Regions from separate parts of the Ectothiorhodospira lacustris genome, predicted to be linked through region 1. Evidence: predicted binding sites of a transcription regulator. Region 1 holds the regulator's gene; the other holds the start of a gene.
The links. The regulator FliA, encoded in region 1, starts transcription of late flagellar genes. The targets are predictions, from matches to a motif close to GCTAAAGTTNNNNNNNNNNCNGCCGATA.
Positions count from the first base shown of each region.

Region 2: a site for FliA is predicted at 3,547-3,574, ahead of LQ952_RS05445 (methyl-accepting chemotaxis protein). Genes of this name have one in related genera too.

Region 1 is NZ_JAJNQM010000004.1:22,187-36,405, forward strand. Features, by position in the region: gene LQ952_RS01580 (chemotaxis protein CheW) at 1-147, opposite strand, end outside; gene LQ952_RS01585 (chemotaxis protein CheW) at 233-925, opposite strand; gene LQ952_RS01590 (ParA family protein) at 922-1,719, opposite strand; gene motD (flagellar motor protein MotD) at 1,716-2,606, opposite strand; gene LQ952_RS01600 (flagellar motor protein) at 2,663-3,403, opposite strand; gene LQ952_RS01605 (protein-glutamate methylesterase/protein-glutamine glutaminase) at 3,407-4,534, opposite strand; gene LQ952_RS01610 (chemotaxis protein CheA) at 4,609-6,648, opposite strand; gene LQ952_RS01615 (protein phosphatase CheZ) at 6,751-7,509, opposite strand; gene LQ952_RS01620 (chemotaxis response regulator CheY) at 7,518-7,898, opposite strand; gene LQ952_RS01625 (RNA polymerase sigma factor FliA) at 8,000-8,722, opposite strand; gene LQ952_RS01630 (MinD/ParA family protein) at 8,725-9,564, opposite strand; gene flhF (flagellar biosynthesis GTPase FlhF) at 9,611-11,098, opposite strand; gene flhA (flagellar biosynthesis protein FlhA) at 11,184-13,277, opposite strand; gene flhB (flagellar biosynthesis protein FlhB) at 13,278-14,219, opposite strand, start outside.
Region 2 is NZ_JAJNQM010000018.1:24,179-42,427, forward strand. Features, by position in the region: gene LQ952_RS05425 (FtsX-like permease family protein) at 1-1,047, shown strand, start outside; gene LQ952_RS05430 (lipocalin-like domain-containing protein) at 1,051-2,175, shown strand; gene LQ952_RS05435 (cytochrome b/b6 domain-containing protein) at 2,242-2,928, shown strand; gene LQ952_RS05440 (c-type cytochrome) at 2,995-3,450, opposite strand; gene LQ952_RS05445 (methyl-accepting chemotaxis protein) at 3,652-5,277, shown strand; gene LQ952_RS05450 (HAD family hydrolase) at 5,320-6,006, shown strand; gene LQ952_RS05455 (arylesterase) at 6,070-6,693, opposite strand; gene LQ952_RS05460 (ABC transporter ATP-binding protein) at 6,698-7,384, shown strand; gene LQ952_RS05465 (ABC transporter permease) at 7,381-9,873, shown strand; gene relA (GTP diphosphokinase) at 9,943-12,114, shown strand; gene LQ952_RS15970 (tetratricopeptide repeat protein) at 12,160-12,759, shown strand; gene yoaA (DNA repair helicase YoaA) at 12,756-14,696, shown strand; gene truD (tRNA pseudouridine(13) synthase TruD) at 14,724-15,752, shown strand; gene tsaB (tRNA (adenosine(37)-N6)-threonylcarbamoyltransferase complex dimerization subunit type 1 TsaB) at 15,849-16,541, opposite strand; gene kaiC (circadian clock protein KaiC) at 16,774-18,249, shown strand, end outside.

The DNA.
Region 1 (14,219 bases):
CACGTAGTGGGGGGCTCCGGGGACCGGCGCAATCTCAGTCACCCGCAGCACCTCCTGCACCTGCATGACGTTGATGGCATAGGTCTCCTCCGCAAGACGGAATGTGACGTATTGAGTGGCAGATGCCGCCTGGGATTCTTTTGCCATGAACTGAAACCTCTTTTCGGGCCGGATGCATCATGTCATGCCGGCGATGATCTTAATATTGGAATTCAAGACGCAGAGGATACCCTCAGCCCCAAGTCCCCTTTTCCAGACTCCGGGCCAGATAGTCCGCATCCAGTATGGCGCACAGATGTTTGATCACCGTGCCGGACAGCCAGGGTCGCTTGCCGCTGGGCGAGCGCCAGCGTACCAGCTCGGGGGACAGGGTCAGGGTTTCCTCCACCCGGTCACAGACCAACCCCCATCGCCCCTCGTCAATGAGGATCAGATTGCCGGGAGGCGGTCTGTTCGCCAGACGATCCGGCGGCAATACGTGGGGGCTGATATCCACCACTTTCACCTTGCGGCCATGATGCTCCGTCAGTCCCAGAAACAGGGAACTGTGGCCGGGCATGGGGGTGATCTCCCTGGGCATGGTCATGATGCCAGTCAGTTTCACCAGTGGAATCGCCAACGTCACACCGCCCAGCCGGAACAGCAGACACTGAAAGGGCTTTTGCGCCCATGCCGGAGGGCAATCCTGCGCAGGCGCCGGAGGTGCGGGAGGTGCCGCGATCGGCACGGGTTTGATCGGGGTGACAATGGCCCGCACGGGCGCAGGTTTCACGGGCGCAGGCGGCGGTGCAGACCCTGACGGCAGCGGGGTGACTTCAGCGATTTCCTGCAGCAAGTCATCCAGATAGGCGGTCAGGGCCTGGGGCTCATCCACCACCGTAACCCGGGGCTTGGAATCCTCCGGCCTGTCATCCCGGTGATTCATGATGCGGCCCTGCGGCGAAAGTCATGCTGTCCCAACAAGGAATCCAGCAGGCGTGCATAAGCCTCGGTCCCGCGGGCATCCGGCAGCATGATGGGCAGAGGCATGCCGGCGATGGCCGCCTCCCTGAATTTGGTATCCACCGTGATCACCCCCTGCCAGAGACAGTCACTGTAATTGTCACGCAACTCCCATAGGGCCTGGGTAGATGCGCGGGTACGGCGGTCAAACAGGGTGGGTACCACCACGTACTCCAATGCATCCTTGCGCGAGCGCTGGATCATTTTCAATGTCTGCAGCATGCGGTCAAGCCCGCGAATGGCCAGGTATTCCGTCTGCACGGGGATGAGCAGCTTGCTACAGGCAGCCAGTGCATTCACCATCAACACCCCCAGCATGGGAGGGCAGTCCAGCAGGACGTATTCAAACCGCCCCTGCAGCCCCTGAATCGCCCGTTTGATGACCAGGCCCATCCCCTCCCGGGTTCCCAACTGACGATCCAGCGTGGCCTGGGCCGTCGATGCGGGCAGGATGTACAAGTGATCGAAGCGGGTGGCGCGTACCGCCCCGCTTGCCTGGATCGGCCTGCCTTCCGCAGCCTGATGAAACAGGCTGTAGACGCCGCCGGTGGCCCCTTCCGGATCACCGCCGAAATAGGCGGTCAGTGAACCGTGGGGATCCAGGTCCACCAGCAGGGTCTCATGCCCCCTGGCCGCCAGCAGCCCGCCCAGGGACACCGTGGTGGTGGTCTTACCCACGCCCCCCTTCTGATTGGCGACAGCCCATATCACGGTCATGGCTGATCCTCCATATTCCGTCGTCCCTGGTTTAACAGTATCTGGATATCCTCGCGCAGCATCTCCGGCGGCGCACCTTCACCGGTACCGGGACGACGGCCAGCCAACACCACGATGTTGACGCGACGATTCTGCAGGCGCCCCTCCGGCGTCACATTGTCGGCCTTGGGGCGATATTCACCGAACCCGATGGCCGCCATCTGCTCCGGATCCACCCCGTTGCGGGCAAAGAGGTTGACGACGGTGGCGGCCCGCCCGGAGGAAAGCTCCCAGTTGGAAGGATAGACCGGCGTACTGATGGGTATATTGTCGGTATGGCCTTCCACATGGATCCGTGCGGGGAACTGGGCCAGGATCGAGGCCAGCCTCTCCAGCACGGGCACCGCTTGCGCTGCCAGCTCGGCACTGCCGCTGGAAAACAGGATACTGGTGTTGATCTGCACCTCGATCCACAACCGATCCCGCCCCACCTCGATCAGCCCCGCCTCGATCAATGGGGCCATGGCCACCTCGATCTGGTCCGCCATGGCATTGATACCCTCGATGGCCACCGACAGCCCCTCCAGATCCATGTCCACCAGGATCTCCTCCAGGCTGCGCGTCATCCGTTCCATTTCCATGGGAGAGGTAATGGGCGGAGGCTCCACCGCGGAGGGGCGAGGCGACCTGGTCAGATCACCGACCTGAATGGGCTCGATGGTTCTGGGGGTTGCCCTGAAGGCCTCCACCAGGGATTCCGAAAGAATCCGGTACTTGCCTTCGTTGAGTGATGAGATCGCGTACATCACCACGAAAAAGGCCAGCAACAGGGTCATGAGATCCGCATAGGGGATCGCCCAGGCCTCGTGGTTGACATGCTCCTCGTGTTTTTTCCGACGTCTTGACATGACAGGCTTCCAGCAACCCCCTCAAACCTGCGGCCATGGCGCCAAGGCCCGCCGGGTCAGTGCAGGTACCCCTGCAGTTTGATCTCGATATTGCGCGGGTTCTCACCCTCGGCAATGGAAATGATCCCTTCGATGATCATCTCCCGATAGGCACTCTGATTCTGAATGATGGCCTTCAGCTTGTTGGACACGGGCAGGAAAAAAAGGTTGGCCGAGGCAATCCCGTAGATGGTGGCCACAAAAGCCGCCGCGATACCGGCCCCCAGGCGACTGGGGTCGGACAGATTCTGCATCACCGCCATCAGACCCATCACCGCGCCGATGATGCCCATGGTCGGCGCGTAGACCCCCATGCTTTCGTAGACCTTGGCGGCCTGGGTGTGAAAATCTTCACGGGTATGACTATCCACCTCCAGGATCGTGCGGATTGTCTCAGGCTCCGTGCCGTCCACCAGCAACTGCAGACCCTTGCGGGCGAAGGCGTCCTCCTCGGTTTCCGCCAGAGACTCAAGCCCCAGCAGACCTTCCTTTCTGGCCACCTGACTCCAGCTGATGATCCGTTCGATGACGGCCTCGGGGTCGAGCCTGGGCGGCACAAAGGCCCAGGGCAGAATCTTCATGGCCTGCATGAACACCAGCGGACGCGCCTGAATCAGGGCCGCCGCAATCGTGCCGATCACCACGATCACGAACGCGGCCAAGTTCCACAGGGCCGCCAGTCCACTGCCCTTGGCAACGGTGCCGCCGAAAATGGCCACCAAGGCCAGCAGCACACCGATGAGCGTGAGAATATCCATGCTTCAGCACCCCTCGGCCAGCAATCTGCCGATCTGGGACAGGGGCAGGACACGATCCGCAAGCCCCGCATCCACCACGGCGGCCGGCATGCCGTACACTACGCAGCTCTCTTCGTCCTGGGCCCAGATCTTTGCGCCGCATCGCTTCAGGAGCCGTGCCCCCTCCCGGCCATCGGCGCCCATGCCGGTCATGATGATGGCCAAGGCATCGCCGCGGAAAGCCGCCGCGGCGGAATTGAAGGTGACATCCACGCTGGGGCGGTAATGTTGCTCGGGGGAACTGTCAGTGATCCTGACCCGGTGCTGCCCCCCACGGGCCTCCACCAGCATCTGTTTGCCACCGGGGGCCAGCAACGCCAGCCCCGGTGCCAGCACATCGCCATCGCCTGCTTCCTTGATCCGGATCCGGCACAGCTGATCCAGGCGCTGGGCGAAGGCGGGGGTGAAGGTGCCCGGCATGTGCTGTACCAGCAGCAACGGCAGCGGAAAATGGGCGGGCAACTCGGCCAGCACTTTCTGCAGCGCCAGCGGCCCTCCCGTCGAGGTCCCAATGAGCACCACCCGAAAATCCCGCAATTGAATCGGGGTACGATCCGGGACACTCCGCGCCGATCGGGGTGTCGGCAGGCCGGCAGGTGACGTGACCGCCACGGGGCGACCTGACGGCGGTGCTGCAGCCCCCCCACGGGAACCCAATCCGGACGACACAGTAGCAGCGGGCGGCGGTGAGAAGCGTCGTCTTCCCACCGCCTTGACACGACGCCGGAGCACTTCCTTGGCTTGCTCCTGATCACGGGCGATGTCTTCGAATTTTTTGGGCAGGAAATCCACCGCGCCAGCCTCAAGGGCATCCAGGGTGGCCTTGGCGCCTTCCGTGGTGATGGAAGAAAACATCAGGATCGGCACAGGATTGCGGGCCATGATGCGCCTCACCGCAGTGATACCGTCCATCACCGGCATCTCGATATCCATGGTGATCACGTCAGGACTGAGACTGGCGGCCTGGTCCACTGCCTCCTGGCCGTTACTCGCGGTCCCCACCACCTCAATGGACGGATCGGCATTCAGGATTTCCACGATGCGACGCCGGAAGAATCCGGAATCGTCCACCACCAGAACGCGAACCGCCATCAAATCTCTCCGTCTTTTCCAGGTCATGGGCCCCCGCATCCGGATCGTTCGGGATGATGCGGGGACAGGTCAGATCAGTGCCTTCTGGCGTAATTCTTCAGAAGTCCAGGCACATCAAGGATCAGCGCTATACCCCCATCACCGGTGATGGTTGCACCTGCCAGTCCGGGGACTCCGTGCAGCATATTGCCCAGGGGCTTGATAACCACTTCTTCCTGCCCGATCAGGCTGTCCACCACAAAGCCCACCCGTTGATTGCCGCTGAACACCACTACCACATGTCCCATCCCCCGATATTCGTCGGTACTGCCGGAAACAAGCCACCGCCGCAGATAGTAAAGCGGCAGGGAGCGGTTACGAACCATGATAACCTCCTGATCATCCACACGGTTCGTTCGCGACAGGTCCAGGTCGAAGATTTCACTGACATTGGCCAGCGGCAACGCGAAACGCTGTCGGCCCAGCACCACCATCAAGGTCGGCAGAATGGCCAGGGTCAAGGGCAGGCGAATACTCAGGATGCTGCCCTTGCCCAGTTCGGAAGTGACATCCACCCGTCCATTGAGCTGGGCAATCCGGGTCTTCACCACATCCATACCGACGCCGCGACCGGATACGTCGGAAATCTCCGTCTTGGTGGAAAAGCCCGCCCTGAAAATGAGATTGAAGGCGTCGTTATCCGAAAGACGCGAAGCCGCATCCTCATCCATCAAGCCTTTTTCCACTGCCTTTTTGCGCAGCACATCCGGATCCATGCCCTTGCCGTCATCGGAGATGGTCAGCAGGATATGGTCGCCCTCCTGGGCGGCTGACAGGACCACATGGCCGACACGCGGTTTGCCGGCGGCCAAGCGCTCCTCCGGTGACTCGATACCGTGATCCACGGCATTTCGCACCAGGTGCACCAGGGGATCGGCCAGGGCCTCCACCAGGTTTTTGTCAAGGTCGGTATCTTCCCCCCACAGCTCCAGATTGACCTCCTTTTTGAGACTTCGGGCCAGATCCCGGACCACCCGGGGAAAGCGCCCGAACACCTTCTTGATCGGCTGCATCCGGGTCTTCATCACGGCCGCCTGAAGATCCGCCGTGACCACGTCCAGATTGGTCACGGCCTTGGATACCTGTTCATCCCGCATGCGTGAGCGCAAGGTCGCCAGGCGGTTGCGCACCAGCACCAGCTCCCCCACCAGATTCATGATGTCATCCAGACGTTTGGTATCCACACGAACCGATGTATCGGCCAAGGGAGTGGACTTGGCCGCCTTCTCCACGCCGCCGGCTACCGGTGCCGCCGACGATGTTGCTGCCGGCACATTCGGCTGGGCGGTTTTAGGTCCCTCCCCCTTGCCGTGAAGGCTGTCCAGCAGGCTTTCGAATTCATCATCGGAGATGGTATCGCCTGCCCCAGGGGGGGATGCCTGGGCGGAAGCCGCGGACTCCGGCTTTCTACCCTGCAGTTCGTCCAGCAGCTGGTCAAATTCTTCATCGCTGATGGCGTCGCCATCAGCCTGAGCCTTTCCCGCGGAGACAGGCGGTGGAACCGCAGACGTCATGCTCTCCGGTTTCGGGCCGCCGTTTTGCTTTTGATCCTGAAGGGCATCCAGCAAAGCCTCGAACTCGTCATCCGTGATATCCCCCCGAAGCTCCCCCTGAGCCGGCACGGACCGCGGCGACACGGGTGTCGGCACGGGTGTCGGCACCGGAGGCGGCGGCGGTGCCTCCCCCTGGGGCAGGGTCAGGGGTTCCAGGGCCGCCATCAGGTGATCCGGCGCAGGGGCCGGCATCTCGCCGGAGCGCACCTCATCAAACATCCGGTTCAACACGTCCACCACCTGAAGGATGGTATCCATCAGGTTGCTGTCCACATGACGCTGCCCCTGGCGCAGCAGGTTGAACACGTCTTCGGCCCGGTGGCAGATCTTGACCAGGTTTTCCAGATTCAGGAACCCGGCCCCACCCTTGATGGTGTGGAAACTGCGAAAGACCGAATTGAGCAGATCTTTATCGTCGGGGGTCTGTTCCAGCTGAACCAACTGCTCACTGAGGCCCTCCAGCAATTCGCCGGCCTCAACCAGAAAGTCCTGAAGGATTTCGTCGTCGGTATCCAGACTCATGTCCGTCTCTCACGCCCAGTGCAATCGCACCCTGATATTCCGGTTTGGCGGCCGGACCGGCGAAATCTGAAACAGGCCGACGTCCCGGTGACAGGACAAGTTTTAAAATCCAAGGCTGGACAACAAGTCATCCACATCATCCTGGCTTTTTACCACGTCGCCCTGATCCGACGTCCCCTTGACCGCAGGGCCGGCCGGCTCGGTCCCCGCGCCCCTGTCCTTGCCTTCCGGCGTGGACAGACGCTTACCGGAGATACGCACCAGCCCCACCAGGCTGTCTTCCAGATCCTGCACCAAGGTCATGACGCGGCGGATGACCTGCCCCGTCAGATCCTGAAAGTCCTGAGCCATGAGCACTTCCGAAAGCTGACTGCGCAGCGTTTCGGCATCCCGTTCCGTATCCTCCAGAAACTCGGCCAGGGCTTGGCTCACTGAGCGGAACTCGTCCACGGACATTTCCCGCTGGCGAAAACGAGCCCAGTCAGCCCGCAATGCCTGCGCCCGGTTTGCCAACATTTCCGAGACCGGTAATGCCGCCTCAACGGCGTTCAGGGTGCGATGGGCGGCCTGGTCAGTCATGGCGACCACGTAGTTGAGACGTTCCTTGGCATCCGGAATATCCTGATGGGTCAGTTCGGAGAGACGGGAATCCAGGCGGAAACTGTTCAAGGCCTCGTGCAGGTCCCGGGTCAGCTTGCCCAGTTCCTGGAACAGCAGACTCTCGTGCATGCGCCCCATCTCTTCGATGAGTCGCCCGGCCCCTTCTTCATTGCCGGATTCCATGAGCTTGACCAATTCCCGGGCGCGTTCCAGTTGCTGCTGCTTGAACAGGGCCTCTTTGCTGTCTTCCTGGTTCTCCATGACGTTGTTCACCCTTTTTCCTGCAGTCTCTCGAAGATCTTGTTGATCTTCTCCTTCAGGGTTTCCTCGGTGAAAGGCTTGACGATGTAGCCGCTGACACCGGCCTGAGCCGCTTCAACAATCTGCTCGCGCTTGGCCTCGGCCGTCACCATCAGGACGGGCATGTCCTTGAGCCGGGGATCGGCACGCACAGCCCTCAGCAGATCGATGCCGGGCATGCCGGGCATGTTCCAGTCGGTGACCAGGAAGTCATAGTTACCGTTCTGCAGCATGGGCAGTGCGGTACTGCCGTCATCAGCCTCGGCGGTATTGTTGTATCCAAGATCCCGCAGCAAGTTCTTGATAATGCGGCGCATCGTGGAAAAATCATCCACGATGAGGATCTTCATGTTCTTATCCACAATAACCTCCCGATTAAACACACACCGAAGACACGCCCTTGAGCGGGGTGTTCCGGCATTCTGAAATCAATTCTGCCGGCAAGAGGGCATCAGACCCGCTCACCGTCCGCCACCCACTCGACCATGCGGGCCCTGAGACGAACCAGCGCCTGACCGTGGATCTGGCAAACCCGGGACTCGCTGACGCCGAGCACTTCACCGATCTCGCGCAGGTTCAGCTCGTCATCATAATACAGAGAGAGGATCAAACGCTCTCGCTCAGGCAAAGTGTTGATATGCTCGGCCAGGGCTTTCTGAAAATCCGCCCGGGTGACGGACTCCAATGGAGTCGGCCCCAGGCCCGGGAGGAAGTTGTCCACATCCCCATCCCCCTCGCACAGGTCATCAAAACCCAGCACGCGGCTACCGGCGGCATCCCGGAGCATGTCGTGGTAGGTTTCCAGATCCACCCCCAGGGTAGCGGCAATCTCCGGGCCGGTCGCCTCGCGCCCCGCCCGGTTTTCAATCTCCCGGATCACCTCGCTGATACGCCGGGCATTACGGTGCACGGACCGCGGCGTCCAGTCGCTCCGGCGGACCTCATCCAGCATGGCACCACGAATCCGGATGCCGGCATAGGTCTCAAAACTGGCCCCCTGGGAAGGGTCATAGTGACGGGCAGCCTCCAGCAGACCAATGACCCCGGACTGGATCAGGTCTTCCACCTGCACATTGGCAGGCAGGCGGGCGAGCAGATGGTAAGCGATTCGCTTAACCAAAGAGACATGCTCATCCACCAGTCGAGTATGGTCTGACTCTTTGCTGGCGTACATGGCTATGGCACTGATGTGACTGGCTCCAAGTCGTTTCGACCGCTGTTGATCAACCTTTCCACAAAAAACTCGATACCGCCACGGGTATTGCGGGGCATGGGCCACTGGTCGATGCGACCGGCAACCGCGCGAAAGGCACGGGCGGCGGGGCTGGAAGGATAGGCCTCCAGTACACTCTGCCGACGCTGAACCGCCTTGCGCAGCAGGTCATCATGGGGGATGGCGCCGACGTAATCGAGGATCACGTCCTCCAGAAAACGGTCACAGACCGACACCAGCTTGCGAAACAGGACCCTGCCCTCATCCTCATTGTCGTTGCGGACCATGTTGGCAAGGATGCGAAAGCGCGTCAGGCCATGATCCCGGTAAAGCACCTTGATCAGGGCGTAGGCATCCGTGATGGAAGCCGGCTCATCGCACACCACCACCAGCACCTCCTGGGCGGCCCGGCAAAAACTGGTGACGCTGTCATGGAGGCCGGCGGCAGTATCCACCACCAGCACATCCAGGGGATGAGACAACTCGCTGAAGGCACGAATGATACCGATATGCTGCGCTGGTTCCAGATCCGCCATGCGGGCGATACCCGAAGCGGCCGGCACGATCAGCATGCCCGCCGGACCTTCAAGCAGCACCTCGTCCAAGGTGTATTCGCCGTTGAGCACATGGTAGAGGTTGGCCTTGGGCTGCAATCCCAGCAAGACATCCACGTTGGCCAGCCCCAGATCGGCATCGAGCAGCATGACGCGCTTACCGCTCTGGGCCATGGCGGCGGACAGGTTCACCGACACATTGGTCTTGCCCACACCACCCTTGCCGCTGGACACTGCCAGGACACGCACCGGAGCGACCGCATCGACCGGTGAGGAAAGTCGGGCCGCCTGAGAATTACTGACTGGAGGCATGGACGTACCTGGCGTTGGGCTGGTTGATGGGCTCACGGAACATGGGAGAAACCACCTGGGCCTGACGGGTATCCCCACGCTCGCCACCGGCATCCGCCATCCTGGCGGCGGTGGCCACCAGCCGGGCGCCACGGGCCGGACGCAGATCATCGGGTATGCGCTGACCTTCGCTGACGAACGTCAGCGGCAGGCCGGCACTGATCAGGGTCGACAGGGCCTCACCCAGTGAAGCGGCTTCATCCACCTTGGTCAGTACGCACCCCTCCGGCTGCAATCGGGCAAAGGACTTCACGGTCTCCATCATCACGGCTTTCTGCACATTGGCCGCCATCACCAGCAGGGTCCTGGCAGAAGGCACCGACGTCAGGGACTCCAACTCGCCAAGCAGTTTCATGTCCCGTTGATTGGTGCCTGCCGTATCAATGATGACCAGGCGCTTGGATTTCAACCCCTCTAGCATATCTCCCAGCTGGCGTGCTGTCTGCGCCAGATAGACGGGAACCTCAAGGATCTGACCAAAGGTCTGCAACTGTCGATGAGCGCCGATGCGATAGGCATCCGTGGTGATCAGCGCCACGGAATCATGGCCGTGCCTGAGGCTCTGCAAGGCGGCCAGCTTGGCCACCGTCGTGGTCTTGCCCACGCCGCTCGGTCCCACCAGGGTCATGATGCCAGCCTGATCCAGAATGCCATCGGGGGTCACCGCCAAACGCCCGGAAAGATGAGTCAAGGCCTCTTGCCAAGCCTCCGCAGGGTCATCGGGATGGCTGATTGCCATGGCGATCTCCTTGGCCAGCTCCGGCTCCAGTCCCATGCGCTGCAGTCTGGCCACCACGCCGGCCCGTCCCGGATCTCGGCGCATGAACTCCTGCCCCGCCAGGCTGGCGAGCTGGTCCTGCAGCATGGCCCGCAGCCCTTGAATCTCCTTCTGCATGGCCAGGAGGGTCGGTTCCTGGGACCACTCAATATTGGCGACCTTCTTGGCCCTCGCCGGTTTCGAGGGGGCAGGCTCCGAGGCCGGGGGCGAGGTCGGCGGCGGCTCTACCACCGGCGTCATCAGGGCATGCAACCCCTCCTCCGCCCACACATCATCACGGCGGGCGCGCAGCGACGGAAACTCCCCTGACGAAACACGGACCCCGGCATCGGCCTTGAGGGACACTGCCGCTTCAGGCTCGGGCATCCCGGGGTCGGCCGCGGATTCCATTCCGGTGTCCGGTGCCCTGGAACGAAGCCGTACGTCAGGGGATATCGGCCGGCCGGCGGTGGATGTCGAGGCCCTGGAAACCGGCTCGCCCGCCTGGGTGGCCATCTCCAGTACCGCTTCCTCGTCGTAATCCATGGCAGCGATCAGTTCGATGCCACCCTCCACGCTGCGGCTGGAAAGGATCACCGCATCCGGTCCCTGATTTTCTCGCACCAAGCGAATGGCCTGGCGCATATCCGGTGCAAAATAGCGTTTTATCTTCATGACGGTAACCCGTTATCCCCGTTGCACTGGCTGGTCAAAGCGCTGCACACGTGCCTGAAAACACCTGATGCCTGTTCGAACTGCGTCACCCCACCTCCCTACCTACGGTGGCAACCACCCGGATCTGCTTGCTATCCGGAATCTCCGTGTAGGCCAGGACATGGAGCCCACGCACGGCTGAACGCAGCCAGCGGGACATCCAGGGGCGGATATCCGGCGACACCACCAGCACGGAAGGTTCGCCCGACATCTCCTGACGCTGGGAGGCCTCGGCAATGGAACGCTGCAGGCGTTCGGCCAGTCCCGGTTCGATTCCAAGTCCGGCACCACTGCCTCCCTGCGAGGACTTTTGCAATATCTGTTCCAACGCGGGATCAATGGCCAGCAAAGGCAGCTCTGAAGCGGTTCCCACGATATTCTGGACAATGGCGCGTGACAGGGAGATCCGTACCGCAGCCGTCAGTGCGTCAGGATCCTGACTCTTGGCACCGTGCTCCGCCAAGGTTTCGGCGATGGAGCGCATGTCCCGCACCGGGATCTGCTCCGCCAGCAGGTTCTGCATCACCTTGAGCACCACCCCCAGCGCCAGGGTCTTGGGCACCAGATTTTCCACCAGCTTGGGCGAATGCTTGGCCAGGGTATCCAGCAGATGCTGAACCTCCTCGTGGCCCAGCAGTTCATGGGCGTGGTCGCGCAGAATCTGGGACAGATGGGTGGCAATCACGGTCCCTGCATCCACCACGGTATAGCCCAGTCCCTGGGCCTCTTCCCGCTGCGCCGGATCAATCCAGAGTGCGTCCAGACCGAAGGTCGGATCCTTGGTAGGGGTGCCCTTCACCTGCCCGAAGACCTGGCCGGGGTTGATGGCCAGTTCCCGGTCCGGAAATACCTCACCCTCCCCCGTGGTCACGCCCATCAGGGTGAGCCGATAGTGATTCGGCCCCAGGTCAAGATTGTCACGGATGTGCACCGGCTGGATCAGGAAGCCCAACTCCTGGGACAGCTTGCGACGCACGCCCTTGATCCGGGCCATCAGCTGCCCCCCCTGGGAACGGTCCACCAGCGGAATCAGACGATACCCCACCTCCAGGCCCACCAGATCCACCGGCGGCACGTCATCCCAGGTGAGTTCCTTCATCTCCGGACTGGTGGGGGGCGGCGCCTCATCCTCCAGTGCCCTGGTGATTGCCGCGTCATCGGCGGCGCGCTGCTGGCTGATCAGATAGGCCGTGGCCCCCATCAGGGCGCCCAGGCTCAGAAATACCACGTTGGGCATGCCGGGGACCAATCCCAGGGAGCCCACGATCCCTCCCGCCACATAGAGGGCGCGAGGCGAACCGAACAGCTGCTTGACGACCTGCTGCCCCATGTCCTGAGCCGTCGACACCCGGGTGACGATAATAGCCGTGGCGGAAGACAGCACCAGGGAGGGGATCTGGGCCACCAGACCATCGCCGATGGTCAGCAGCACGTAGTTGGTGGCCGCATCCCCCACGCTCATGCCGTGCTGCAGCGTGCCGATCACCAGACCGCCGATGATGTTGATGAACAGGATCAGGATGCCGGCGATGGCATCCCCCCGCACAAACTTGCTGGCACCATCCATGGAACCGTAGAAATCGGCCTCCTGGGCCACTTCTTCCCGGCGCTTGCGGGCGTCGTCCTGGGAGATCAGCCCGGAGTTGAGATCGGCATCGATGGCCATCTGCTTGCCGGGCATGGCATCCAGGGTGAAGCGGGCACTGACTTCGGAAACCCGGCCGGCGCCCTTGGTCACCACGACGAAATTGATGATCACGAGGATGGCAAACACCACCAGACCCACGGCATAGTTACCGCCCACCACGAAATCGCCGAAGGCCTGGATCACGTTGCCCGCGGCATCCGTGCCGGTATGCCCTTCCAGCAGGATGACCCGGGTGGAGGCCACGTTCAGAGCCAGGCGCAGCAGGGTGGCCACCAGCAGCACCGTGGGGAACACCGCGAACTCCAGTGGGCGCGGGGTATACACCGCCACCAGGATCACCACCAGGGACAGGGCAATATTGAAGGTGAACAGCAGGTCCAGGGCCAGCGGCGGCAACGGGATGACCATCATGGCCAGCAACGCCATCAGCAGCAACGGCGCCCCCAGACCCATGCGGTTCACATTCTTCAGACTGTCTGCAAAGCTCGCCATTTATGCATTCTCCGCAGGCGGCACATCACGTTTGAGAAATTCATCGGGCACCGGCAGATCGGTGGGTGGTGTCGGCACCACCCCGCCTTCGCGCAGCGCGTTACGGAGCTGATAGACATAGGCCAGCACCTGGGCCACGGCCACATAAAGTCCGGCCGGAATCTCCTGTTCCAGGCGGGTGCTATGGAACAGTGCCCGGGCCAAAGGCGGCGCCGACAGAATGGTGACGCCGGATTGCCTGGCCACCTCCCGGATCTCTCCCGCCACCAGATCCGCCCCCTTGGCCACCACCCGGGGCGCCCCACCCTTTTGCTGGTCATACTTCAAGGCCACCGCAAAGTGGGTGGGGTTGGTCACCACCACATCAGCCTTGGGTACCTCGGCCATCATGCGACGCCGGGAGACCTCGTACTGGAGCTGGCGGACCCTGCTCTTGACCTCCGGCTTGCCTTCGGTCTCCTTGAATTCGTCCTTGATTTCCTGCTTGGTCATGCGCAGCTGGCGCTGGTGATTCCAGAGCTGAAAGGGCACGTCGATCATGACCACCAGGATCAAGGACACGCTCAGGGCGACGAAAGTCCAGGCAATCATGTAACCGGCACTGACCACCCCCGGCACCATCTCCTGCCCCCCCAGCCCCAGCAGACGGTCGGAAAACTGCCAGAGGATGCCCATCGCCACCACCGAGATCAGGGAAAACTTGGCCAGGGTCTTGGCCAGTTCCATCAGCCCCTGTGGTCCGAAGATGCGCTTGAGCCCCTTGATGGGGCTGAGCTTGTCCGGCTTGGGCTCAAGTCCCTTGAGACGGAAACGTCCCCCACCCATGACCACCGGCCCGGTGACGGCCGCAATCACCAGAACCAGGAACAGGGGGGCCAGGATCATCAGCCCCTCGCCGATCCGGGCATGCAGCGCCGTCAGCATGAAGGACGGATCAAAGAT
Region 2 (18,249 bases), on a different contig from region 1:
GTGGACAGTTTCCGCAGCAGTGTGGGTCTGTGGCTGGGGCAGACGTTGCAAAGTGATCTCTACGTCAGTGCCCCGGGCCGCTCCGGCTTGGGGGTGAATCCGGTGTTGCCGGACGATCTGCCGGCCCGGGTGGCGTCGTTGCCGTCGGTGGCGGAACTGAGTACCGCCCGGCGGGTCCCTCTGTACACCCCCCGGGGACCGCTGGAACTGATGGCTATCGACCCTTCGGTGCAGACCCCTGACGGTTATGTCTATCTTGAAGGGGCCTCACCGGCCCGGATCTGGCAGCGCCTGGCGGCCGAGGAGGTGATCCTGATCTCGGAACCGCTGGCCTGGCGCAAGGGCATCGGTGTCGGCGACAGCCTGGCCCTGCCCACGGACCGGGGCGAGCGGACCTTCGAGGTGGTGGGGGTGGTGCAGGACTACAGCGCGGCTCAGGGCATGGTCACCCTGCATCGGACGCTCTATGACCGTTACTGGGATGACCCCGGCGTGGCGGCGCTGCGGCTGAGCCTGGCCCCCGGGGTGAGCCTGGAAAGCGGGCTGTCCCAGCTTCGGGCGCTGGCGGTCACGCTGGATGAACCGGTGCTGATCACCGCTGCTGGTGAGATCCATGCCCAGTCCATGGCCATCTTCGATCGTACCTTCGCCGTTACCCATGTGCTGCGGCTGCTTACCGTGGGGGTGGCTTTCATCGGCATCCTCAGTGCCCTCATGGCCCTGCAGCTGGAACGGGCACGGGAGCATGCGGTACTGCGGGCCACCGGCATGACCCCCTGGCAGTTGGGGGGCATGGTGACCCTGCAAAGCCTGCTGCTGGGGCTTGCCGCCGGTCTGGCGGCGATCCCCCTGGGGATCCTCATGTCCGATGTCCTGATCCAGGTGATCAATCAGCGTTCCTTCGGTTGGAGCATGATCCGGACCCTGCCGCCGGCGGTGCCGGGGGAAGGGCTGCTGCTGGCCCTGACGGCATCCCTGCTGGCCGGCGCATATCCGGGGTATCGCATGGCCCGGGTGCGCCCGGCCGAACATCTGCGGGAGGCATAGCCCATGTGGATCCGGAAGATATGTCCTGCCGTACTGGCCTTGGCACTCGCGTGGCTGACGGCCTGCGCGCCCGAGTCCGGGCCGCTGGACGATGAACCCCTGGATGCCATGGTCCTGCTGGGGGGGGACATCGATGAGGGGTATGCGCGGGCCGTAACGCCTCGGCCCTTCGTCTTCCCCGACGATCACGGCCCTCATCCCGAGTTTCGCAACGAGTGGTGGTACATCACCGGCAACCTGGACGATGAGGCGGGGCGCCGGTTCGGCTACCAGATCACTTTCTTCCGGCTGAGCCTGGTGCCCACGGTCCCGGAATCGGCGTCGGCCTGGGCCACCAATCAGGTCTGGATGGCCCATCTGGCGGTCACGGACGTGGCGGGGATCGGTCATCGGGCCTTCGAGCGCTTTTCCCGGGGCGCCATGGGCCTGGCCGGGGCACAGGTGAATCCGTTCCGGGTCTGGCTGGATGACTGGGTGCTGGCATCCGATGAAGGCAATGACTTTCCCTGGCGGCTGACGGCCACCTCCGGCGACATCGAACTGGAGCTTCGACTGATGCCGCAAAAGCCCCATGTGCTGCAGGGAGACCGGGGACTGAGCCAAAAGTCTGCGGCGCCCGGCAATGCCTCCCACTACTATTCCTTCACCCGCCTGCAGACCGAAGGCTCGATCCGGGTCCAGGGGCGTGAACATGCCGTATCCGGTCTGTCCTGGCTGGACCGGGAGTGGAGTACCAGCGCCCTGGAGGAGGGGCAGGTGGGCTGGGACTGGTTCTCCCTGCAGTTGGCGGATGGGCATGATGTCATGTACTACCGCTTCCGGCGGGAGGACGGCAGCGAGGATCCCTTCAGCAAAGGGCTGTGGGTGACACCGGAGGGTGATCATTCCCTGATCACCTTCGAGCAGGCGCGCCTGGAGGTGCTGGAGCGCTGGACCGGATCGACGGGGCATCGATATCCGGTGGCCTGGCGCCTGCATCTGCCGGCGCAGGGGCGGGTGCTGGAGATCCGGGCGGTGCGTCCGGATCAGGTGATGGATCTTTCAGTCCGTTACTGGGAAGGGGCGGTGGATGTGCTGGAGGCGGGGGAGGCTGCCGGGCGAGGGTATGTGGAGATGACGGGGTATTGATGGGAGCGGGGATATTTTCGGCTAAGATGGAGCCATAAGGCATTCGTTCCAAGGAGTTAACTTTTGATGAATAATAGTTATGAAAAACCTTACGGGAAGATCATTCGTATCTGGGATCTGCCCACCCGCCTCTTCCACTGGTCTCTGGTGATCCTGCTCTTTGGGTTGTGGTACACCAGCCGGGATGTGATGACCCTGAACTGGCATATGTGGCTGGGCTATGCGCTGATCGCCTTGCTGCTGTTTCGGATCATCTGGGGGGTGATGGGTACCCGCTCCGCCCGTTTTTCGGATTTTCTCGCCGGCCCGGTGACGGTGTTCGAGTATTTCAAGGGATTGTTCAGCGGCGACGGTCATCGCCATCCCGGCCATAACCCCATGGGGGGCTGGGCGGTGATGATCATGCTGGGATTGCTGATGTTCCAGTCCGTTACCGGCCTGTTTGCCAATGATCAGATCTTCAACCGAGGACCCTTTTCCCGCATGGTGTCATCATCCACCAGCGACTGGCTCACCGGGCTGCATAAGCTCAACTTCGATCTGATCCTGATCATGGTGGGTATCCATGTCACGGCGGTACTGCTGTACTGGGTGGTGAAGCGGGATAATCTGATCCTGCCCATGATCACCGGCCGTAAGCGGGTGGCCTGGTATGGGGCTGAGGATGTGCGGTTTGCCAGCCTGTGGCTGGCGGTGCTGCTACTGGCTGTTTGTGCCGCTCTGGTGTGGTTGGGGATCACCTACATCCCGTGATGTGATGGCCCATCGGATCCATCCCCCCCGGGGCCGGCAGGCCGGCCCCGGGGGGGATAGGGGGATTTAGCGCGAGACGCGGAAATCGTCGTGGCAGGCCTTACAGGCCTGACCCAGGCGACCGATCTCCATGCGGACCTCACGCTCGCTGGCATCACTGCTGGCCACCTCAAGCAGGCGGGCGGCCTGGGCCTCGAAGTTGCCGGCCAGTTCATCGAACCGGGCGCGGTTGGTCCAGACTTCGGGCTTGGCGGCGGTGTCACCCAAGTCGGAACCGTCCACATAGCCCTGCCAGGGCAGGTTCGCGGTGCGGGCCATCTGCTCCGCGTGCTTGACCAGGACCTCCCGGTCAAACGGTCTGTCTCCCTGAGCCATGGCGCCCATGGGACCCATGTTCCACTTGAAGACCTGGAAGACGGCCTTTCGATACTCAATGGCATCATCCGCTTCCACGGCCCATGCGGTGCCTGCAGCGACGGTCAGGGCCAGTCCGGCAATCAGTGCCTTTGCAGCGATCTTCATGGTGTCGTACCTCCGTTGTTACTGAATTATCAAGCGTGCAAGTCTATCAATTCCTTCTAAGTATGTAACGCCTGCTTTGTGAGAATGCTGGCCGATCTTTAAGGAATCCCTGTTTCGGCCGCTATCGGGAAATAAATTCGTTCATGCGGCAGGGGCTCCGTTTCCTGTCGGATATCGGCAGCCACATCCAAGGAGCATGCCATGGGAATCAATCTGACCATCCGCCAGCGCCTGATCTTCATGATCGTGGCCAGCCTCGTCTTGATGACTGCCATTGGATTCCTCGGTCTGATGGGCATGTCTCAGGTCGAGCGGCAGCTTAAGACCGTCTACGACGACAGGCTGGTACCCATGGGTCAATTGGGCAATATCAACGAGATGCTGGTGAGTTCCCGCATGAGTCTGCGGATGGCACTGAGCGACCCCCGCCAGCAGGTGATCGATGCGGCCATTGAGGAGGTGCAGGAAAACCGGCGCCGCATGGATCGGATCTGGGCTGATTACATGCAGACCTATCTCACGCCCCGGGAAGCCCAGATGGCGGCGAGCTTCGAAGCCCATCACACCGATTTGCAGCGCCGTGGCATTGATCCCCTGGTGAACGCCCTGAGGGCATGGAACTGGGAGGAAGCAGAGCGCATCCTCTTGGGAGACCTGGCCCGGACCTATCAGCAGGCTACGGACAGCCTCGGGAGATTGATGGACCTCCAGCTTGAGGTGGGCCGGCAGGTTTATGAGGACTCCCTGGTGCTTCACGGGCGTATTCAAAATGGGATGATCCTGATCCTGCTGCTGGGCCTGGCGGCCACCATGACAATCGGGTTATTGCTGATGCGGCGGATCACTGCCGCCCTGGAGCAGCTGGTGACGGCCAGCGGCCGGATGGCCCAGGGTGACCTGCACGCGACGGTACCGGCCAGCGGGAATGACGAATTGACCCGCGTTGCCCGTGCCTTCAACAGCATGGCAGACGGTTTCCGCACCATTCTCGGTCAGGTGAACGGCGCCACGGCCCAGTTGGCGGCAGCTTCGGAGCAGCTCTCCACCGTGACAGAACAGACCCTGCGGCGGGTGGGTGAGCAGCAGTCCCAGACGGAGCTGGTGGCCACCGCCATGAACGAGATGACCGCCACCGTGCTTGAGGTGGCTCGCAGCGCGTCCGAGGCATCGTCTGCCGCCGGTCGGGCCAACGACGAGTCCCGTGAGTCCCAGGCGACATCGGCGCAGGCCATCAAGGCCATTCAGGAACTGGCGGGAGAGATCAGCCGGGCCGCCGACGTGATCCAGAAGCTGGAGGCGGACAGTGAGAAGATCGGTGCCGTACTGGATGTGATCCAGGGCATTGCCGAGCAGACCAACCTGCTGGCCCTGAATGCGGCCATTGAGGCGGCCCGGGCCGGTGAGCAGGGGCGTGGCTTTGCCGTGGTGGCGGACGAGGTGCGGACTCTGGCAAGCCGGACCCAGACCTCCACCCGGGAAATCGAGTCCATGATCAAGACGCTGCAGGACGGTGCCAGGGCCGCCGTGCAGGTGATGCAGTCAGGCCGCAAGCGGGCGGAGGACACCTCGGCGGGGGCCGGCGAGGCCGACAAGTCCCTGCGCGCCATCGTCGCGGCGGTGGGCACCATCACCGACATGAGCGCCCAGATCGCCAGCGCCGCCGAAGAACAGAGCGCCGTGGCCGAGGACATCAACCAGAATGTGGTGCGCATCAGCGAGGGCGGTCATGACGTCTCTTCGGGAGCCCGGGAAACCGCTCACGCCGCCCGTGATCTGGCCCGCCTGGCGGCTGAGCTGAGAAGTGCGGTGGAGCGATTCAGGATCTAGCACAGGCTGTATTCCGACCGTGCAACTGGGTATGCTTGCGGGATGAACATACGCTGCATCACCTTCGATCTGGATGACACCTTGTGGGACTGTGCCCCCGTGATCCAGAACGCGGAACGGATCTTTCATGACTGGCTCACGGCCCACTATCCGCGCATTGCCCAGCGCCATGGCCTGGAGGCCATGGTTCGTCATCGCCAGGCCTGGTTTGCCGAGCGCCGTCACCTGCACTACGACATGACCCGTCTGCGCAAGCACTGGCTGCGCATCCTGGCGGCCCAGTCGGGTTATGGCGATGAGTTGGTGGAACCGGCGTTTCGGGTATTTTGGGAGGCGCGCAACCAGGTGTCTCTCTATGACGATGTGCTGGAGACGCTGGACCGTTTGCGGGGGCATTTTCGCATCGGCGCCATCACCAACGGCAATGCCTGTGTGCACCACATCGGTATCGGTGACCGGTTCGATTTCGTGATCACCTCCGCCACCGCCGGGGTCGCCAAGCCGTCGGCGCGGATCTTCACCGCCGCCTTGGACGAGGCCGGGGTCGAGGCGTCCCAGGCCCTGCATGTGGGGGATGACGCCGAGCGGGATGTGCGCGGGGCGGCCCGGGTGGGGATGCGTACCGCCTGGGTCAATCCCCATGCTCTGGCCTGGGAGAGCGGCGGTTCACCCCCTGATCTGACCCTGCGGTCGGTGTCGGAACTGCCGGCCCGACTGCTGCCGCGCTGACCCGCCATCCCCTCTCCCTTGGGGGGAAGGGTCGGGGATGAGGGGGAAGGCGGATCAGACAGGCTACGGATCACCTTGTGCCAGCACCTCCTCCAGCACCGTCCATACCGTATCCAGCATGATCGGCTGGGCCTCGGCGGTGGGATGGATGCCGTCCGCCTGCATCAGATCCGGTTCCAAGGCCACCCCCTCCAGCAGGAAGGGCACCAGCGGCACGTCATATTCCTGGGCCAGCTCATGGTAGATCCGGTGGAACCTCTCGGTAAAATGTCTGCCCAAGTTGGGCGGTACCTGAATGCCCACCAGCAGCACCCGTGCACCGCTGTCCTGACTGAGCCGGATCATGCGGGACAGGTTTTCCCGGATCTCGCCCAGGGCGGTGCCCCGCAGCCCGTCGTTACCTCCGAGGCTGATGATGACCAGCTCGGGCTGGTGCCGTTCCAGGGCTCGGGGCAGCCGGGTCAGGCCGCCACGGCTGGTTTCGCCGCTGATGCTGGCGTTGACCACAGTCCAGGCATGGCCGTTTTCCTCCAGTCGGTGTTCCAGCAGGGCCACCCAGCCTTGTTCCACCGGGATGCCCCAGGCAGCACTCAGGCTGTCGCCCATGATGAGCAGGGCAGGGCGTTCGGCCGCCGCCAGGGCGGGCAGGCACAACAAGCACAGCAGCAAAAGGAGTCGTGATCGCATGGTGTTGTCTCAATCCTCCGCCGCCGTGGTGTCGGCGAGCAGTCTCGTCAAATCCGTAGAGGGTCCGGGTGGTGAACTTGCCATTCTAAAGGGGGTGGACCTGACCGTGGCAAATGCCGAGGCGGTGGCCATCGTCGGTGCCTCGGGGTCGGGCAAGTCCACCCTGCTGGGTCTGTTGGCCGGATTGGACCTGCCCACGGATGGGGAGGTTCAGTTGCTGGGTCGTTTCCTGGGCGGACTCACCGAAGATCAGCGGGCCATGCTCCGGGCCGGGCAAGTGGGATTCGTGTTTCAGTCCTTTCAGCTGCTGCCGGCCCTGACCGCCCTGGAGAACGTGATGCTGACCCTGGAACTGTCCGGGCGGGCCGGGGATGCACGGGCGGGCGCCCTTGAGGCCCTGGAGCAGGTGGGACTGTCCCGGCGAGTGGCTCATTATCCCGGTCAGCTCTCCGGTGGTGAGCAGCAGCGGGTGGCCATCGCCCGGGCCTTTGCCGCCCACCCCCGGGTACTGTTTGCCGATGAACCCACCGGCAACCTGGACCAGCAGACCGGGGAGCAGATCATCCGCCTGTTGTTCAACCTCAAGGAAGCCTACGGCACGGCCCTGGTACTGGTGACCCACGACATGGATCTGGCGGCCCGGTGCGAGCGTCGCTACCGACTCAGTGACGGCGTGCTGGAGGCGACATGAATCAGGTATTGCGGTATTCCTGGCTGTCTCTGGGGCGGGAATGGCGCGCCGGTGAGTTGCGCATCCTGGCCGTGGCCTTGGTCATCGCGGTGGCGGCCGTCACCTCGGTCAGTTTTTTCACCGACCGGGTGCAGCGGGGCATGTCCCAACAGGCCACCCAGTTGCTGGGGGGCGATCTGAGCATCACCTCGTCGGCGCCGCCGGCGGCGGCCGTCACGGCGGAGGCTCTCCGCCTGGGGCTGGAGACGGCCCGCCATGTGAGTTTCCCCAGCGTGGTCATGGCCGGGGATGCCTCCCAGCTTACCGAGATCAAGGCCGTCAGCGGCGGTTGGCCCTTGCGTGGTTCGGTGAGGATCAGCGGGGTCCTGTTCGGCGATGAGCAGGAGACTCGTGAGGTCCCCGGTCGTGGTGAGGCCTGGGCCGAACCCCGCCTGCTGCAGCTGCTGGGCCTGTCGGTGGGTGACCGGCTGCAGGTGGGGGATCTGGAGATGACCCTTTCCCGCGTCATCACCTATGAGCCGGACCGGGGCGGTGATCTGTTTCAGCTCGGACCCCGGGTGCTGATCCATCTGGATGATCTGGACGCCACGGGACTGGTGGTGCCGGGCAGCCGGGTGAGTCACCGGTTGCTGGTCGCCGGCGGTGAATCCCAGGTGGCGGCGTTTCGTGACTGGGCGCAATCGCACCTGACGGAGCGGGAGCGGCTGGAAGGGGTCGGGGATGCCCGCCCCGAACTGCGAGGCGCCATCGCCCGGGGTGAACAGTTCCTCGGGCTGGCGGCCCTGGTGGCCGTGCTGCTGGCGGGGGGCGCCGTGGCGGTGGCGGCCCGTCACTACAGTGATCGCCAGTCCGATGTGAGTGCGATCATGCGTTGCCTGGGGGCCTCCCGGGCCTTCGTGCTGCAGGTCTTCATCCTGCGCATCCTCTGGCTGGCCCTGGCCGCCAGTGTCGTGGGGTTGGTGCTTGGCTTCCTGGCCCAGTGGGCGCTGGCGGCCCTGCTGGCCCAGTGGTTCCCGGGCACCTTGCCCCTGCCGTCCCTGTGGCCGGCCTTTACCGGCCTGGCGGTCGGCGTGGTGACGGCCCTGGGCTTTGGCTTGCCGGCCCTGCTGCGAATCGGCCAGGTGCCGCCGCTGCGGGTGTTGCGCCGTGACCTGGGGGCGCCGCCCCCGGCCATGTGGCTGGCGCTGGTGCTGGCCCTGACCGCCCTGGGCGGGTTGTTGCTGTGGCAGGCGGGGGATGTGCGGCTGGCGGCCTGGGTCCTTGGGGGGGCCGGCCTGACGGTGGTGATGTTGTGGGGCGCGGCCTGGGCGCTGGTGCTGGGACTCAAGCCCCTGCGTACCCGGGGCGGGGTGGCACTGCGGTTCGGCCTGGCCAATCTGTCCCGGCGCGGGGCCTTGAGCGCGGTCCAGCTGGCGGCCTTCGGGCTGGGGATCATGGCCCTGTTGCTGTTGGCGCTGGTGCGGGTGGATCTGCTCTCCAGTTGGGAGGGTAGCCTGCCGCCTGAGGCCCCCAATCACTTCATGATCAACGTCCAGCCGGACCAGGTGGTCCCCCTGCAGGCACTGTTCGAGGATAAGGGGTTGCCGGCGCCCACGTACTACCCCATGATCCGTGGCCGTCTGACGGCGATGAACGATGTGCCGGTGCGCCCGGAGACGTTCGAAAATCCCCGGGCGGAGCGGCTGGCCTCACGGGAGTTCAATCTCTCCTTTGCCCGTGATCTGCAGCCGGATAACCGGGTGGTGGCCGGGCAGTGGTGGTCCGGCGATTCCGCCGGGCGGGAGTTTTCCCTGGAGGAGGGATTAGCGGAGACCCTGGGAGTGGCACTGGGCGATGTGCTGGAATTCAACATCTCCGGTGAGCCGCTGATCGGTCGCGTCACCAGCCTGCGCAGCGTGGAGTGGGATTCCTTCAATGTGAACTTCTTCGTGTTGTCACCGCCGGGTCTACTGGAAGATCATCCCATGACCTACGTGACCAGCTTCCACCTGGCGGAAGGGCAGTCCGATCTCCTGACGGAGATGGTGAGGCAGTTCCCCAGCATCACCATCCTCGACGTGCGGGCCCTGATGCAGCAGGTGCGTGACATCATCGACCGGGCCAGCCTGGCAGTGGAGTATGTGTTCCTGTTCACCCTGGCGGCGGGGGTGACCGTGCTCTATGCGGCCATTCATGCCACCCGCGATCTGCGCCGGCGGGAAAGTGCCATCCTGCGCACCCTGGGCGCCGGGCGGCGCCAGGTGCTGGTGGGCCTGCTGGCGGAGTTCACCGTCATGGGGGCCCTGGCGGGCCTTTTGGCCGGCGCGGGGGCGAGCGGCATCGGCTGGGTGCTGGCCCGGCAGGTGTTCGACCTGTCCTATGTCTTCAACCCCTGGCTCTGGGTGCTGGGCATCGGCGGTGGCGCCCTGGGGGTGGGACTGGCCGGCTGGCTGGGTGCCCGCTCCGTGCTGCGGCAGCCACCCCTGCTCACCCTGCGGCAGCTCACCTGATCATCATGGAAATCACCTGCCGGGGTTGGACATCGCCCCGGCAGCTACAGATGGATATACTCTGCCCCCATGCGTCATACCCGATACGACAAGTCGTCCCTGGTCCATGAGTCCCGCGAAGCCCTGGCGGCGCGTTTTACGCCTCCCGGGGGAGGGACCGATGTCCGTCTGTCCATGGCCCTCACCTATGCCCTGGCGGATCACGAGCGTCAGACCCGCCAGCCCCATTGCCTGGACGTGGCCGAGAACCTGCGGGTGCTGGGGGTGGACAAGGACACCCTGATCGCCACGCTGTTGCTGGATGCCCATTTCGACGGCAGTCTCTCCGACGAGGACCTGTCCCGCCACTTCGGTGAGCACGTCACCCGGCTGGTGAAGAACGTACATCTGCTCACCACATTCCGCAGTGCCCCGGGTCAGCTGGACGGGGCGCCGGAGCAGGCCGAGCGGCTGCGCCGCATGTTGCTGGCCATGGTGGACGATGTCCGGGCCGTGCTCATCAAGCTGGCCTATCGCCTGCAGCATCTGCGGCTGATGTCCCAGGAGCCGGATGAACTGGCCCGGGCCTATGCCCGGGAGACCCAGGAGATCTTCACCCCCCTGGCCAACCGTCTGGGCGTGGCCCAGCTCAAGTGGGAGATGGAAGACCTGGCGTTCCGCATCCAGGACCCGGATCACTACCGCATGGTGGCCAAGCTGCTGGAAGAGAGTCGGCTGGAGCGGGAGCAGTACATCCAGGACTTCACCGAACGCCTGCGCCAGGCCTTGGTGGAAGAGTATGTGGCCGGGGAAGTGCGGGGTCGGCCCAAGCACATCTACAGCATCTGGAAGAAGATGGATCGCAAGCAGCTGGAATTTCAGGACCTGTATGACCTGCGCGCGGTGCGGGTGATCGTGGACCGGGTTTCCACCTGCTACGCGGTACTGGGGGTGGTGCACAGCTGCTGGCCTCACATTCCCAAGGAGTTCGACGATTACATTGCCAACCCCAAGGACAACGGCTATCAGTCCCTGCATACGGCGGTCATCGGCCCCAACGGCAAGGTGGTGGAGGTGCAGATCCGCACCCGCGATATGGATGCGTTCGCCGAACTGGGGGTGGCCGCCCATTGGCGCTACAAGGAAGGGGGGCGTGAGGATCAGGCCCTGATGCGTGCCATCGCCTCCCTCAGACGCTTGCTGGATCACCAGGAGGATGACCGGGAGTTGTTGGAGGATTTCCGTTCCGAGCTGTTCCAGGATCGGGTCTTCGTGCTGACCCCTCGGGGGGATGTGGTGGACCTGCCCAAGGGGGCCACCCCGCTGGATTTTGCCTACGCCATTCATACCGAAGTGGGGCATCGTTGCCGGGGCGCCAAGGTCAACGGCCGCATCGTGCCCCTGACCCATGAGCTGCGCTCCGGTGAGCGGGTCGAGGTCCTCACCACCCGTCAGGGCGGCCCCAGCCGGGACTGGATGAATCCCAATATGGGCTATCTGCGCACCTCCCGAGCCCGGTCCAAGGCCCGCAGCTGGTTCAAGCTCCAGGATCATGACAAGAACCTCCATGAGGGGCGTCAGATCCTGGAGCGGGAGGCCCAGCGTCAGGGCGTGAGCGAGCCGGATATGGATGAACTGCTCAAGCGCTTCCATCAGCCCAGTCGGGATGAACTGCTGGTGGCCGTCGGTGCGGGTGAGATCACTCCGGCCCAGTTGGCCAGCGCCATGCAGGTGCCCATGGCCCTGACTGCTGAAGAGACCCTCATGGGACGGCGCAGCCGCCGTCCTGCGGAGAAGGGCGGCACTGGCGAAAAGGGCATTCAGATCCGTGGTGTGGGCAATCTGCTCACCCAGGTGGCGCGTTGCTGCCGGCCGGTACCGGGGGACCTCATCGTCGGTTACATCACTCGGGGTAAGGGGGTGACCATCCACCGGCGGGACTGCATCAATATCCTGCGCATGCCTACCGAGAAGCGCTATCGCCTGGTGGAGGTGACCTGGGGGGAGGAGCGTCAGGCCTATCCGGTGGTGGTCCACGTCGAGGCCTTTGACCGCCAGGGGTTGTTGCGGGACATCACCCAGGTCCTGGCCAATGAGCGGATCAATGTCCTGGCCGCCTCCACCCGCACCGACCCGGCGGAACGCTCCGTCACCATGGATCTGACCCTGGAGATTACCGATACGGGGCAGCTCAGTACGGTGATGGACAAGATCGGAGCCCTGCCGAACATCTTTGCGGTGCGGCGGGTGGCCACCGGCTAGCCGCTATATCTGGAGGAGTCGTTTGTGAGACCCTGTGATCGATTGGTGCGGTATTCGACCGCCTTGGTGCTGCTGCTCCTGTCCGGCTGCGCTGCTGTACCCGACCTGCGTCCGCCGCCCCCAACACCCGTGCCGGTACCCGCGCCGGTGCCGCAGGCCCCGATCCCGATCCCGGCGCCTGCCCCTCAGCCTGAAGTGCGTGCCCCCCAGGCCCCGGTGATTGCCGGCGATACCCGGGCGCAGCGTCCGGCCGTGCCCGCCGGTGCCGGTGACCGGGCCGACCCGGCGCCCCCGGCCCGCCCTCCCCAGGCCCCCGCCGTGGTGGCCCTGGCCGGGGATGCGGATCGTCACATGGCCGCCGGGCAGCCGGATCGGGCCGCCGCCGCCCTGGAGCGTGCCCTGCGCATTGCCCCGGCTGATGCCGGGCTCTGGCATCAACTGGCCATGGTGCGGTTGCATCAGGGGCAGGCCGATGAGGCGGAGAGCCTGGCCGCCAAGTCCAACAGCCTGGCCGGGAGCGACCGGGCGCTGCAGTCCGACAACTGGCGCATCATTGCCCAGGCCCGGCGTTTGCGGGGAGATGAGCGGGGTGCACAGAATGCCTTGGAGCGTGCCCGGGCGCTGCAGCCGGGACGCACCGGATGACCGAACAGATATCGGCGGCGGCGGTGCTGGGGGACACCGGTCCCCTGGCGGATGCCATTGAGGGGTTCCGCGCCCGTCTGCCCCAGCAGCAGATGGCCGCTGCCGTGGAGCAGGCCCTGGCGGATGGTGAAACCCTGGTGGTGGAGGCGGGCACCGGCGTGGGCAAGACCTTTGCCTACCTGGTGCCCGCCCTGCTCAGCGGCCGCAAGGTCATCGTCTCCACCGGCACCCGCAATCTCCAGGACCAACTGTTTCACAAGGACCTGCCCCTGATCTGCCGGTCCTTGGGGGTGTCGGTCCGCTGTGCCCTGCTCAAGGGGCGCTCCAACTACCTGTGCCCCCATCGCCTGCGCCTGGCCGCGGCCGAAGGGCCGCTGCTGGAGGCCCGGCTGCACGCCCCCCTGAGGCTGGTGGAGCGCTGGGCGGCGGGGACCCGCACCGGGGATACCGCGGAGCTGTCTCAACTGGCCGAGGATGCGGAAATCTGGCCCCGGGTGACCTCCACGGCGGACAACTGCCTGGGGGCGGAGTGCCCTGAATACTCCGGGTGTTTTGTGCTGCGGGCCCGTCGCCGCGCCCAGGAGGCCGATCTGGTGGTGATCAACCATCATCTTTTGTTCGCGGATCTGGCACTCAAGGACGAGGGATTTGGTGAGTTGCTGCCGTCGGCGGAGGCCTTCATCCTGGATGAGGCCCATCAGCTGCCGGAGGTGGCCGGCAGTTTCTTCGGTGTCAGCCTCAGTGCCCGGCAGTTACTGGAACTGGCCCGGGATACCGTCTCGGAGCAGGTGAACGAGGCCCCGGACATGCCCCAGCTACGGGCGCGGGCGGATGGACTGGGCAGGGCGGTGAAGGATTTCCGGCTGGCCATGGGGGAGGGCATGCGTCGTGCGCCCTGGCCGGCCCTGGCGGCCAGGGCGGGTATGGACGAGGCCTTGCAGGGTCTGCGCGCGGCCCTGCAGTCCCTGACCGAGGCCCTGGAGGTGGCGGCGGAACGGGGTAAGGGCCTGGAGGGTTGCGCCCGGCGGGCCCTGGACCAGATGCAGCGCCTGGCCCTGTTCGACGGCCCCCAGGCGGAGGCGGTCCAGTGGTACGAAACCTGGACCCGGACCTTCAGTCTGCACCTGACGCCGTTGGATGTGGCGGGGCTGTTCCGCCAGCATCGCGGCGCCTGCGACAGTGCCTGGGTCTTCACCTCGGCGACCCTGTCCGTGGATGGCCGCTTTGATCACTTCAACCGGCGCCTGGGTCTGGAAGCACCCCGTGGCCTGCAGCTGGACAGTCCGTTCGACTATGCCGGCAATGCCCGGCTCTATATCCCCGCGGGCCTGCCCGAACCCAATGATCCCCGTTACACGGAGGCGGTGGCGCGGGCCGCCTTGCCGGTGATCGAGGCCAACCCGGGCGGCACTTTCATGCTCTTTACCAGCCACAAAGCCCTGCAGGCGGCCGCCGCCTGGCTGTCCCGACATCTGGACCGGCCCGTGCTGGTGCAGGGAACGGCGCCCCGGCAGGAGCTGGTGGCCCGCTTTCGTGAAGCGGGTAATGCAGTCCTGCTGGGGGCCCAGAGTTTCTGGGAGGGGGTGGATGTGCGGGGCCGCGCCCTGAGCTGCGTGATCATCGACCGTCTGCCCTTCGCCTCGCCGGGTGACCCGGTACTGGAGGCCCGCCTGGAAGCCGTCCGCCGGGATGGCGGCAGTCCCTTTACCGTGCTGCAGATCCCCCAGGCGGTGATCGCCCTCAAGCAGGGGGTGGGACGCCTGATCCGTGATCCGGAGGACAAGGGCCTGCTGGTGCTGTGTGATCCCCGTCTGCAGACCAAGTCCTATGGCCGGATCTTCCTGAAAAGCCTGCCGCCGGTGGGACGGGTCAAGGACCTTGCGGAGGCCCGGGGTTTTCTGCAGGGCCTGGGTGAGCCGTCCTGTCCGCACGCCTGAACTTTTACAACCCGATCGAGTTCCCTGATGACCGCCTTCCATAGCCTTCCCCGTCCCCTGACGGCCGTCCTGCGCCGCCGCCCCGAAGATTTCCTGGTGGAAGAGATCCCCGCAACCCTACCGGAGGGGGAGGGCGAGCATGTCTGGCTGAGCATCCGCAAGCGGGGCATGAATACCGATACCGTCGCCGGTTTGCTGGGGCGCATCGCCGATGTGCCGCGCCGTGCCGTGGGCTATGCGGGCCGCAAGGACCGTCATGCGGTGACCACCCAGTGGTTCAGCGTCCATCTACCGGGACGGGAAGCCCCCGCCTGGTCCGAACACCTGCCGCCGGAAGTGGAGATCCTGGAGTCGCGGCGGCATCGCCGCAAGCTCCAGACCGGCCACCTACAGGGCAACCGGTTCGTGCTGGTGTTGCGTCAGTGTGAGGGGGATCGAGACATCGCACAAGAGCGGCTGACGGTGATGCAACGCCGGGGGGTGCCCAACTTTTTCGGTGCCCAGCGCTTTGGCCGTGACGGCGGTAATATCGCCAAGGCGCAGGCCCTGTTCCAGGGCAGTCTGCAGGTGCGCGACCAGAAACTGCGGGGGATCTACCTGTCCGCGGCCCGCTCGGAAATCTTCAACCAGGTGCTGGCGGCCCGGCTCGAAGACGAAACCTGGGACCAGGCGCTGCCCGGCGATGCTCTGCAACTGGATGGCCGGGGCAGTTTCTTCATTTACCAGGAGGATGACCCGACGGTGCCCGACCGGGTTGCAGAGCAGGCCCTGCATGTGACCGGTCCCCTGTGGGGGCGGGGCGAATTGCCGACGACGGGTGCGGTGGCGGCACTGGAGTCCGGTATCGCGGCGACGATGCCGGTATTGGCCCAGGGGCTGGAAGCGGCGGGCCTGACCCAGGAACGGCGCGCCCTGCGCATCCGCCCCCAGGCCCTGACCTGGACCTGGGAGGACGAACAGACCCTGCAGCTGGGTTTCACCCTGCCCGCCGGGGCCTTCGCCACCACCCTGGTGGAGGTCTTTGCCGACACCGGTGCCGGCGGTGGAGAGGGTTAACCTGGAAGGCCCCGGGTTTGGCCACGGATACTCCCTTCTCCCCCTGAGGGAGGAGGGCCGGGGATGAGGGGGGAGTCCGGGACAGGCGCCGTGCCGTCAGAGGGTCCGGCGCCCGGGTTTTTCCGCCACCCGGTTGCGCAGGTACACCGGCAGCACCGCTTCCGCCGGGACGGCCATGCCTTGGGTAAAATCCCGGGCGGCGAGCCGGGCAACCTCGGCGGCGCTGGGCAGGCAGTCCGCCAGCGGCGCCCCGCTCAGGCAGTCCCGGAAGCGGTTGGTCAGCACGTCCCCATGGGCCGACCAGCCATGCCCCACCCCGAGCCAGCCCTGCCATTCCGGCAAGGGGGCATCGCTCGGGGCGCAGACCTGCTCTTCTCCTGCAGGGATGGCCAGGCCATCCTCATCCCCCCGGAAGGCACCCCAGTAGACTTCCCCCATGCGGGCATCCAGGGCGGCCAGGACCTGATTCGCCCCTTCATCCAGGCCCTGCTGAGCCAGGGCCGCCAGGGTGGAGACGGGCACCACCGGCAGATCGGCGGCAAAGGCGGCCCCCTGGATTACCCCGGTGGCGATCCTGACGCCGGTGAAGGCTCCCGGCCCCCGCCCGAAGGCCAGGGCATCGAGCTGCCCCAGGGATAATCCGGCCTCCGCCAGCAGTCCTTCCATCATGGGCAGGATCAGGCGGGCATGGGCGCGGGGTTCCACCTCGAAGCGGACCCAGACATCCCGGTCCAGGAGCAGGGCGGCGGAACAGGCCTCGGTGGCGGTTTCAATGGCCAGCAGTTTCATCATTTTGCGCGGGTTTTCAGGGGGCTTGGTAGTGAATATGGAGCGTGATCTGATTCTGCTTTCGCATGCCGGGCACCGTAACCGCCCCGATGTGCGTTTGTCCAGCCGGAGATTGATGGGGTTTTTCGACTGGCAGGGGCAGAATTTCGCACTCGGTGGCCTACCGCACATACGATGCAGTGCATAGCGGGGATCATCCGGGGATGGATGCACCTGGGGAGGATACAGCCACTTGAACGCCTCCCACCCATCAAATACCGACAACGCCGTTCCCGGGGCGCCCGAAAAGGCGCCGACCGGCATCTCCGGCTTCGACCAAATCACCGGGGGCGGGCTGCCTCGCGGGCGCACCACGCTGCTCCTGGGCGGGCCCGGCTCGGGCAAGACCGTCTTTGCACTGGAATTCCTGGTGCACGGCGCGCGCAGCCTCGAGGAACCGGGCATCTTTGTCGCCTTCGAAGAGCGCTCGACGCGCATCCTCGCGAACGCCCATAGCTTCGGCTGGAACCTCCCTGAGCTGCAGCGCGAAAGGCTCTCGTTCGTCGACGCGCAGCCCGTGCCCGATCTGGTGCAGTCGGGTAGCTTTGATCTCAACGGCATGCTGGCCGCGTTGCAGGCGATGATCGAGTCGACTGGCGCGCGGCGCATCGTCTTTGACGCCCTCGACATCGTGCTCGCGCTGCTCCCCGACCCCGCCGCCAGACGCGCGGAAACCTATCGCCTGCATGGCTGGCTGCTGGCGCACGAGCTGACCGCAGTCATCACCGCCAAGGCCTTTGGTGACGATGTTTTCCTTATGGGCCAGGAGTCCTTCGGCTTCATGCAGTTCATGGTGGACTGCGCGGTCATCCTCAACCACAAGGTGGTGCTGGGCGTGTCACAGCGCAACCTGAGGGTTCAGAAGTATCGCGGTACCAACTTCGACGAGAACGAGTTGCCGTTCCTCATCGGCAAAGACGGGTTCGAGGTCTCGGTGGCACACCCGCTGGAGCGCGGCTCGCTCACGGTGAGCAAAGAGCGCGTTTCGAGCGGCCTTGAGCGGCTCGATACCATGCTCGGCGGCGGCTACTACCGCGGTGTGTGTGCGCTGATTACGGGCTCTCCCGGTACGGCCAAGACCACGCTGGTTGGCCTCTTCGCGCAAGCCGCATGCCAGCGCGGCGAACGCACCCTGTTCGTGAGCTTCAGTTCCGACCCCAACGAGGTCATCCGCGACCTCGCGTCAGTGGGGATTCGTCTGGCGCGTTACGTCAAGAACGGGCACCTGCGCATGGTCTCCGCGCGCGCCATATCCGGAAGTGCGGAGCTCTACCTGGCGCACATCATGTCCCTGGCGAAGGAGCACAAGGCCCGCTGTCTGGTGATTGACCCGGTGTCAACCTGGTCGTCACAGTCCGGCACCCACCTGAGCGCACACAGAATCTCGGAGCGGCTCATCAACTGGTCGAAGGTCGAGGGCATCACGCTGTTGTGCAGCTGCCTGGTCGATGAGCGGACCGTTCCATCAGAAGACAGCACGTTCCGCCAGATCTCCACGCTTGCCGATACCTGGATCCACTTGAGCTACCTGGTGCAGTCGGGGGAGCGCAACCGTGCCCTTTCGATCATCAAGTCGCGCGGCACGGCGCACTCGAACCAGGTGCGCGAACTGATCCTCAGCAACAAGGGCGTGACCCTTGCCGACACCTACAGCGCAGGCGGTGAGGTA